DNA from 3 places in the Enterocloster lavalensis genome. Region 3 is predicted to be linked to each of the others. Evidence: riboswitches for the same ligand, from Rfam matches in the RefSeq annotation. Region 3 holds a riboswitch; each other region holds the start of a gene.

Region 1 (3,273 bases), 2.7 Mb from region 3:
AAAACGCCGCCTGCCGCCGTATGGTTGACCGTCATACCGTTGTGAAGGATTCGCTACACGGGATGACGCTTGTGATCCGTATGCGTTGTATATTCAGCCATGTCAATCTGCCCGCCATGGGGCCGTGGATTCGCGTACCACCAGTTTGGGCTTCAGCCGGTAGATCAGCTGCTTTGGCCGTTCGCCGCCGATCCAGATCATCAGCTGTTCAATGGCGCATTCCGCCAGCGCGGAAACCGGCTGGGCCACGATGGTGAGGGCCGGAATGTATTCCTGGGCCATTGGCTCGTCGTCGAATCCGCAGACCGAAACATCCTGGGGCACCCGGTAACCGTGCTCCCGCAGCGCCGTGATCACGCCCAGAGCCAGGTTGCAGTCGGCCGCGAAAATCGCAGGCGGCACCACGCCCTGCCCGATCCAGGCCGTCATGATCCGGTAGCCGTCGGCAAAGCAGAACTGGCCCCGCTCCGAGCGGACAACGGAAAGCCCTTCCCCGGCGAGGGCGGCCTGAAGCCCGTGTTCCCGCTCCGAGCTGTTGACCAGCTCCCTGGGGCCGCCGATAAAGCCGACGCGCCGGTGTCCTAGGTCGAGGAAATGCCGCCCCACCTGATAGCCGCCGTCGAAATTGTCCACCAGAATACAACTGTAGTCCGCGTTCCGGTTCTGGCTGTCCAGCACCACAAAAGGCACCTTCTGGCTCTTGAGACGGGGGACGAACTCATCCTCCATGCCGGGCGCCAGCAGCATCATGCCGTCCACGCGCTGCTGCTGTAAAATGTAATCGCAGCCCTGGTTGGCGGTGATGGAAATGGCCAGAAACAGATTGTGGCTGATCAAGCCGTTGTTCACTTCCTGGACAATCTGGCTGAAAAACGGGTCCTGAAGTCCCGGCGTGATCATGCCGATGATTCCAGTGGTTCCCCGGGCCAGGGTCCGGGCCGCCGCGTTTGGTATGTATCCCAGCGCCTCGATGGCTTCCATGACCTTCTGACGGTTGTATTCCCGCACGCTGGGCGAGTGATTCAAGACTCTGGAAACCGTCACAGTTGACAACCCGCAGTACCGCGCCACGTCCTCCAGGCTCACCTGCTGCTTCTCTCCCATGTAGTCCCCTCTTTTCTCCAAAAGTTAATACGCTTTAATTTCTGTTTTTACTATACACCTTTTTGAGGAAAGTGCAAGAGGGATCGCACTTTTTCGGCAGATTGGTGGAAATTTACAGGGTATTTTTGTGCATATTCACGTTTCCCAGGAGTTTTGCGGGGATATCATTGGAAAATGTCTTGGTATTTAAGGATATATTCGGGATTGCCCGGGATCATGACAGGGGGCAGGGGTTTCCCGGTGTTAGTTGGAGTATGTTCCGGTGGTTTTTGGTATGCGGGGGGTGCAGCGGGATCTCCAACATGGGGGTTGGACTGTGGGGATCCCGAAACTATGGTTGAGTTCTTTTTTAATTATCGCAGATTCCCAGGCGCTTTCTCCCCCGTCACCGCGCCGTCATGCTCCAGAATACGGCCAAGGTGCTGAAACGCCCCGGATTTGCACAGCGCTCCGATCAGCAGGGCGGCGATCACGGTGCCGCACAGGGTGCTGGACAGAAACGGGATCACATAGAAAAACACGGCTACCTCCTTGCCCATGAGCATGGACGCTACGGGAAAACACATGATCGCGCCCAGGATTCCGGTGCCGAACACCTCACCTGCATAGGCCATCGTCAGCTTATGGCTGTGCCGGTAGAGCACGCCGCACAGATAGGCGCCCACCATACTGCCCGGGAAGGCCAGCAGACTTCCGGTGCCCATGAGGTTGCGGATCAGCGATGTACAGAACGCCATGCCCACGCCGTACCAGGGGCCTAAAAATACTCCTGCCATCACATTGCACAGATGCTGGATGGGGAAACATTTGGATGCGCCGATGGGGACGGCAAAGGTGGAAAGGGACACGGCTACCGCCGTCAGCATGGCGCTTACGGCCAGTTTCTTTGAGTTGATTTTCATGATTTTTTGCTCCTTTTGTGGGTTTTCAGGGGAGGCCAGGGGATCGCAGGCTGGCAATGGTACGCGGGGGCTGCATCGCCGAGCCATGGCAGCCAACCAGTGCCTGCAGGCTGCGCCAGTGGCCCATTGCATTCAACAAAAAATCCAGGCCGCATCAGCCTGGATTTTGATTTTTGCATCGTAAACTACTGCAAATCACACTATTTCCCTACGCTGGCATTACCCGATCAGGTTCTAACGGTCGAAGTTCGATTACTTCCTCTCAGCCTGCTACACAAGCTCCCTATTGTCGTTTAGAATAGCACTACATTAACTCAATGTCAAGATGAAATGTCTCAACATTTAAAACATTTAAAACTCCTTTACTTATCTCCATCAGCCACTCATCTGCCTCTTTTCCTCCCCCGCTCCTACAGCAGCCTAACCGGATTTTCAAATAACCGCACCCGGATTTCCACTCGGTTCTTTTCATTCCTGACTCCGGCGTCCATCTCACAGTACCGGTAGATTCTCTCTGGATACGAGAAATTATTTCGTTTCTCTCATCCCCCTGCCTGTTCGTTTTGAATATCATTTACACAAATTACCATTTTATAGCCCCCTTAATTTCACTTTTTTGTATACCTAATTTTTACACAATAATTCCATGTAGCGAAAATTTGTATTCTCGCTTTTAGTACATCTATTAAAAATATCAGGAGGTATCGCTTTATGAAAAAACAACCCCACTCAAGGAATTAATCAGTACCAATGAAATCCTGGTCATGCCGGGCGCTTATGATTGTCTGTCGGCGATCATGATCCAGAATGCCGGTTTCAAGGCCGTTCAGATGTCTGGATACGGTTTCGCCGCCTGCCTGCTGGGTGAGCCCGACTGCGGCCTGCTCACCTTCACGGAGGTTTTAAACCACACATCATGCTGGACCGCCACCTGCAAAGGCGGGGCCCCACTATAAACTGCATAAACGAGCTGACCCAGCCCGATATCCATTACCGGCTCTGCGCCGAGGACTACCCCGCCAGCTTCTGCCTGACCATGTGCTTGCCGGGCGTCTACCAGCTCAACCAGCTGGGCGGTTCCGGCTCCCGGCTCCATGTGCTCCCCACCAAGGACTTCAAGCAGGTGAAACCCCTGTCCCTGATTTACCACAAGGACAAGATCTTCCCCTCTTACACCCAGGATTTCATGAAGCTGATCCGGGAAATATGCGACCGCTACGCGGCCTTTCCGCAGCCGTAATTCCTTGTAACAGTACATTCTCGCCCA
Region 2 (3,273 bases), 1.7 Mb from region 3:
CCCGGCTTTGGGCTGGACCCGGTGGAAATAAAAGTCCTCAATCGCAGCGCTGACGCCGCAAATGATCTCCTCCCGGCTCTGGGACAGGCCGTAGCGGGCGATCAGGTAATCCGCGCCTTCGGCCATGGACATAGGATAGAGAATTCTCCCCAGCCCCGGCTCCGGGACATACCCCAATCCCTCCAGATACAGGGCCGCGGCGTTGTCCCAGATGGGCATGGAGTCAAGCAGCGTGCCGTCCGCGTCGAAAATGGCCCCGGCAATCATGTGTTCACCATCTGCTCCACCGCCGCTTTTAAGTCCGCGGTGGCGGCTTCGATCTGCTTCTGGGCGAAAATAGCGCTGACCACGGCCACGCCGCAGATTCCGCTGCCCGCCAACATCCCCACGTTTCCGCGGTTGATCCCGCCGATGGCGATCACCGGGATGTCCACCGCGCGGCAGATGTCCCGCAGCGTCTCATAGGGGACGTCCGTGGCGTCCTGCTTGGTTCCGGTGGGAAACACAGCTCCCACCCCCAGGTAGTCCGCGCCCCGCTGTTGCGCCAGCAGCGCCTGTTCCACCGTTTGGGCGGAAACGCCGATGATCTTGTCTGCGCCAAGCCTGGCGCGCACATCCCCGGCCTCCATGTCGCTCTGGCCCACATGGACGCCGTCCGCGTCCACCGCGGCTGCGATCTCGACGTTGTCGTTGATCAGAAACGGTACCCCAAAGCGCCTGCAGAGCGTCTTTAGCTCCCTGGCCTCGGCCAGAAAATGCTCCTGGTCCAGCGCCTTCTCCCGCAGCTGGATAAAGGTGGCTCCTCCCCGGAGGGCCGCCTCCACCTGCTCATACAGCGTGGCCCCGTTTAACCAGCTGCGGTCCGTCACCGCGTACAACAGCAAATCCTTTTTATCGCACCTCATATTTTGCCCCCCTTTCCAGCTCCCGGCCGTCCATATTACAGATCGCGTCGATGATGCGGCTGCGGTAAGCGGCGTTGCCGTCCCCAGGCGCCATACGCGAAAAACCGATCTCCCCGGCCAGCCCCATCAGGCAGACCGCGGCAGCCGCGGCCTCCAGACAGTTGCCGGGATTTGCCGCCACGTAGGCAGCCGTAAGGGCGGACAGCTGGCAGCCGGTCCCGGTGACCTTTCCCATCTCCGGGCGGCCGTTGCGGATCACATAGCAGCGCTCAGCGTCCGCCACCAGATCGATGGCCCCCGTCACGGCCACAATGGCCCCGTCTCTGGCGGAGAGATCCTTCACAAAGGCGATTGCGGATTCCAGATTGTCCTCCGTCACCACGTCCTCCACGCTGGCGTCCACCCCCCGGGTGTTGCCGCTGCCCGCTGCCAGCGTCTTGATCTCAGACATATTGCCGCGGACAACGGTGAACCGGATCTCCCTTATCAACCTTCTGGCCGTCTCGGTGCGCAGGGTGCTGGCCCCCGCTCCCACCGGGTCCAGAACCACCGGGTGGTTCAGGGCCTGCGCCGCCTTCCCCGCCTTCAGCATGGACGGAATGGTGCGGCTGTTCAGGGTGCCGATGTTGATGTTGAGGCCGCTGCAGATGGCGGTGATCTCCTCCACTTCCCCCTCGTCGTCGGCCATAATGGGACTTGCGCCGCATGCTAACAGCACATTAGCCACGTCGTTGACCGTGACATAGTTGGTGATATTGTGAATCAGGGGTACCGTGTTCCTCACATTTTCCAGACAGGTTTTAAACATTGTGTTTCCTCCTCTTTCTCTCCGGCCGCGCTGGCGGACCATCGGTCCATTGCATCCAATAAAAAAGCTGCGATGCAACCAATGAAAGGCAGCATCACAGCGATATGATACAAGTGGCTATGGTTCCCTACGTTGGCATTATCCAAATCAGGTTAAGGGTCGAAGCAGTCTCAGCTTCCTCTCAGCCCACTACTGTGAGCTCCCCGCTTTTTGATTTTACGAACTCTATTATACACTGGTTTGCAGATTATTCAAGCATTTTTTGACAAATGCCGCCGGAATACCGCCGGAGAAATAACGCCGAAGGCCACCGGATGGACGCCGCGCAACCACGGCGCCGCGCTCCCGGGTACAGGCCCCCGTCACCACTCCGCGATGGAGCCGTCCCGGTGGCGCCACACGGGATTTTTCCAGCTGTGGGGCGTGCGGTTTTCCTCCAGCACCAGCTCCCGGTTGACCTCCACGCCGATACCGGGCTTTACCGGCAGCCGGACATAGCCGTCCACGAACGCGAAGTCCTCCTTGTTCTTCACATAGTCCAGAACAGACTTGCCCACATTGTAGTGGATGCCCATGCTCTGCTCCTGGATCACCGCGTTGTAGCTGGTGGCGTCCACCTGCAAACAGGAGGCAAGGGCGATGGGGCCTAAGGGGCAGTGGGGAGCCAGCGCCACGTCGTGGGCCTCGGCCATGGCCGCGATCTTCTTCACCTCGGTGATTCCGCCCGCGTGGGAAAGGTCTGGCTGGATAATATCCACTCCGCCGCTGGCAAACAGGCGCTTGAAATCATATTTTGTGAACAGACGCTCGCCGGTGGCGATGGGGATGTTGCAGCAGTCCGCGATCTCCTTAAACAGCTCCATATACTCGCAGAGCACCGGCTCCTCCAGGAACATGGGATCGAACTCCTCCAGCTTCTTCGCCAGTATCTTGGCCATGGGCTTGTGCACCCGGCCGTGGAAATCCACCGCGATGCCGAAATACTTGCCGCAGGACTCCCGGATGGCGGCTACCCGCTCCAGCACCTGGTCCACCTTCTCGTAGCTGTCGATATACTGCAATTCCTCGGTGGCGTTCATCTTCACCGCCGTGAACCCGGCGTCCTTTCGCTCCTTTGCGGTCGCGCCCACGTCCGTGGGACGGTCGCCGCCCACCCAGCTGTAAACCCGCATGCGGTCCCGGCAGGCTCCGCCCATGAGCTCGTACACCGGCGCGTTAAAATATTTGCCCTTGATATCCCACAGCGCCTGGTCGATACCCGCGATGGCGCTCATCAGCACGCCGCCGCCCCTGTAAAATCCAGCCCGGTACAGGGTGGTCCAGATATCCTCAATCCGTCTGGGATCGGCCCCGATCAGGTACTCGCTCATCTCCTCCACGCAGGCCTGTACCGTGGCCGCATGGCCCTCCAGCACGGCCTCCCCCCAGCCGCACAGACCGTCGTCCGTACAAATTTCCACAAATCCCCAGCGGGGACGCACCAGATATGTGTTCACTGACTTGATCTTCATCGATTTTTCCTTCTCCTTTTGACAATTTCAGAACAGCCAACACTCAGCC
Region 3 (3,273 bases):
TTCCCGAGGCCACCAACACCACTGCCCCGTCCTCCGGCGGCTGGACAATCTTCACATCCAGTCCTTCTTCTTTAAAATACCCCTTCTCCCGGGCCACATAAAGTCCGGTGTGATTGGTATTTGGAGTCCAGTCCAGCACAAATGTGATCTCCTTTAAGCTTCCGGACTCCATGTCCGTCTCAGAGCCGGCTAAACCTGTCCCGCCTGGCTGTGTCTCATCCTGTTTCGCTCTGCCGCCCGCGCTGCAGCCGGTCAGGTTCATACCTATGACCGCAGCGGCCACAGCGGCGGCAATCCAACGCTGTCTTATCATCTGCTTCCTCCTCAGTCCCATGTCCCAGGCCGTCAATCCCGATTGGAATTCTCCCAGGGCATGCATTTTTTCTGTAAACGCTCCACCGCCCACATGAGCAGCAGGCTGATGGCCGAGATCAAAATAATCACGGCAAACATTTTATCGAAGGCAAAGGCCTTTTTCACCCGCGTCATGTAGACGCCCAGCCCGCCGAAGCCTCCCAGCCACTCCGCGATCACGGCACCCACCACCGCGTAGGAGGCGGAGATTCGCAGGCTTGAAAAGAACTGTCCCAGGGCGCCGGGGAGCTTGATGTAGAAGAAAATCTGTCCCCGCCCCGCCCCCATGGCCCGCAGCAGGTTCACCGCGTCCGGGTCAGCGGACCGGAAACCGGTGAGCAGGCCCACGGTGATCGGGAAAAAGGTGGTGATCACGATCAGGATCACCTTTGGGGCCATCTCGTAGCCGAACCACAGCACCAGAAGGGGCGCGATAGCCACCGCCGGGACGGTCTGGGTCAGCACGATTAACGGATAGAATGCCTGATAGAGCCGGTCAAACCGGTCCATCAGCACCGCCATCACAAATCCGGTCAGAATTCCCAGCGCCAGGCCCAGAAATGCCTCCGACAGAGTGATCCTGGCGTGTCCCATGAGAGCGGGAAATTCCTGCACAAAGGCCCTCGCCACGGCGTTCGGCGAGGGCAGCATAAAGCCTTCCACAATTCCAAAACCTGTCAGGGCCTGCCACAGAATCAGAACGGCCAGGACCGCGGAGCAGGACCACAGTTTACTTGTGATGTTTGGTGACTTTCTTTTCAATGGTCAGCACATCTCCCTCCGGATGATAGGAAACCTTGATGTAGGCGGCCACGGACGGCGCGCCAGCCCGCACGGCAATGTGCTGGCATTCCTTCACAATGTCCATCAGTTCGTCGTAATCGCCTTCAATGGTGGTCTCAAAGGGTCCCACGTAATAATTGAGGCCCGTACTCTTAATATAGGCAATGACCTCGTCCACAATACGGATCAGTTCCTCGTTATTGTCCGCCTTCGGCAGAGACTGGATCGCTACGCTTGCATTCATGGTTGACTCTCCTCTTCTATTTCAGATGATTGTAATGTAAAAAGCCTGCCCGGATAAATCTCCGGGCAGGCGGTTACAGGCAGGGCCTTAACAGTGACTACGCTGGCATTATCCAGATCAGCTTCCAGGGTTCGGGGACTCGCCTCGTCTCAGCCGGATCGCTCCAGCACCCCTTTTATTTTCCGGTAATCAGCATACTACAAGATGGGCGGTTCGTCAATGGTTTTATTCCAGTGCAGTCCCCCTGCATCACCTTCCGCTTCTATAAAGAAGCGCCCCGCGGGGCATATAACCGCCGCAGAGCGCCTTTTACAACATGATTCAGTCTTATTATTTCAGGAAAGCCCCAAAGAGGATACTTCCGATGATCAGCACGATACCGCCGCCCAGACGGGAGGAAAGCTGTGCGTATGCGATCAGGCCCATTCTCTTGGCAGCGCCCAGAACAGCCAGGTCGCCGGAGCCACCGCGGTTGGCCATGCAGAGGCCTGCGGTGATGGCGGAGTCGATGGGGAAGAATCCTACCAGGTAACCTACGATTGCGGAGCCGATGATGGCGCCGATTACGATCGCCAGAGCGATAACCACGTTGCCGGGGGTGATGGCCTTGGCCAGCTCAATGATGTTGGTGTCAACGCCCACGCCTACCATGATGATCAGGATCAGGTTTGCGGTGAAGAAGGACTGCAGCTTCTTGGCGGCAGCGCGGATGTTGTCCGGCACAATGCCGGCAGCAGCAACGATGGCCACGAAAATGATCATGTAAGCGAACTGATGGATGGCAACGCCGCCGATGGTGGGAAGCAGAGCCTTGGCAAACAGTCTGCCCAGAGCGTAGAAACCTACGGCCAGGAAGAATGCGCCGCCCAAATCCTTCATGGAAACTTTTACCTTCTTGTCCTCAGTGGCAAAATCGCCGCCCTTGCGGATCAGATTGGTACCGTTGCCGGTCCAGCTGGGCTTCATCTCGCCAACCTTGCGCAGGATAGCGGCGGTCAGGATGGCGAAAATGTTGGCGATGGTCAGAATCGTGATGGCAAAGGAATAGTAGTTGGCCGCCGCGTCGCCGGTGACGGTCTCATAAATCTGGCTTAACGGCACCGCGCCTGCGCCATTTCCGCCGCCCATAACGGGAAGCACATACTTTAACATAACGTTGGTGGGGGAAACCCCAAAGATCAGTCCGGCCAGGATTCCCAACACGCCGGCGCCCAGCAGGCCGCCGAAGATCGCGGGGATGTAACCTGCGAAGGAACGGATCAGGAGCTTGCGGTCCAGAGCCAGAATGGAACCGGTGATCAGGAAGATGATAAAGAAGGACAGGAAGTCCGCCTCGTCCATCACCATGACCATGGCGTCCGCGTATTTCTGCGGAATTATGTTGTAGGTGAACAGGAACGCGGATACCAGGAATGCCAGCACCAGGCCGCCGCCCACATAGCTGTTCCAGAACGGAATGCGCTCGCCGATCTCATTGCAAAGGATACCGATGGACAGCATCAGTGCAAAGGAACCGGCCAGATCCGTTGACAGTGCGCCGGTCGCCGCCGCCGCAATGACAATGAGCATGATCGCGCCGCAAAGCCACCACTGGAGTCCATAGGGTTTTACTACTTTTGTTTCTTCAGACATAAATTTCCCCTCCATAAATATAATTTTCGTTAGATGCAGTTCAGAATAGCAGGCGAATATAAAATATGTATAAAGATTATATATTTTTTGTAAATTCGCCGTGAATATTCCGTTAATGGGATCATAACATAAGGGCAAATTGATTGCAATTACAAATATGTTTATGTAAATCATAGGAGAAAACTTATAGGCCGGTCCGCCGTTCTCCTTGATCTTCCGGCGGAACAATGATATCATCTTACAGGGGACGGCAAAACATC

Evidence for each region. Region 3 has a riboswitch for thiamine pyrophosphate ahead of ACK2JC_RS28125 (MTH1187 family thiamine-binding protein). Riboswitches for the same ligand answer to the same signal wherever they lie in the genome.
Region 1: another riboswitch for thiamine pyrophosphate. It lies ahead of thiW (energy coupling factor transporter S component ThiW); the one in region 3 lies ahead of ACK2JC_RS28125 (MTH1187 family thiamine-binding protein).
Region 2: another riboswitch for thiamine pyrophosphate. It lies ahead of thiM (hydroxyethylthiazole kinase); the one in region 3 lies ahead of ACK2JC_RS28125 (MTH1187 family thiamine-binding protein).

The regions. Positions count from the first base shown of each region.
Region 1 covers NZ_CP176637.1:3,512,022-3,515,294, reverse strand. The annotation lists gene ACK2JC_RS15725 (LacI family DNA-binding transcriptional regulator) at 103-1,104, opposite strand; gene thiW (energy coupling factor transporter S component ThiW) at 1,458-2,006, opposite strand; TPP riboswitch at 2,194-2,301, opposite strand; gene ACK2JC_RS15715 (hypothetical protein) at 2,311-2,478, opposite strand; gene ACK2JC_RS15710 (isocitrate lyase/phosphoenolpyruvate mutase family protein) at 2,771-2,962, shown strand; gene ACK2JC_RS15705 (hypothetical protein) at 2,923-3,246, shown strand.
Region 2 covers NZ_CP176637.1:1,548,969-1,552,241, forward strand. The annotation lists gene ACK2JC_RS06825 (HAD family phosphatase) at 1-267, opposite strand, end outside; gene thiE (thiamine phosphate synthase) at 264-905, opposite strand; gene thiM (hydroxyethylthiazole kinase) at 892-1,713, opposite strand; TPP riboswitch at 1,820-1,929, opposite strand; gene dgoD (galactonate dehydratase) at 2,076-3,224, opposite strand; gene ACK2JC_RS06845 (bifunctional 4-hydroxy-2-oxoglutarate aldolase/2-dehydro-3-deoxy-phosphogluconate aldolase) at 3,268-3,273, opposite strand, start outside.
Region 3 covers NZ_CP176637.1:6,260,052-6,263,324, reverse strand. The annotation lists gene ACK2JC_RS28135 (ABC transporter substrate-binding protein) at 1-172, opposite strand, end outside; gene ACK2JC_RS28130 (ABC transporter permease) at 346-1,116, opposite strand; gene ACK2JC_RS28125 (MTH1187 family thiamine-binding protein) at 1,085-1,381, opposite strand; TPP riboswitch at 1,458-1,564, opposite strand; gene ACK2JC_RS28120 (2-hydroxycarboxylate transporter family protein) at 1,712-3,013, opposite strand.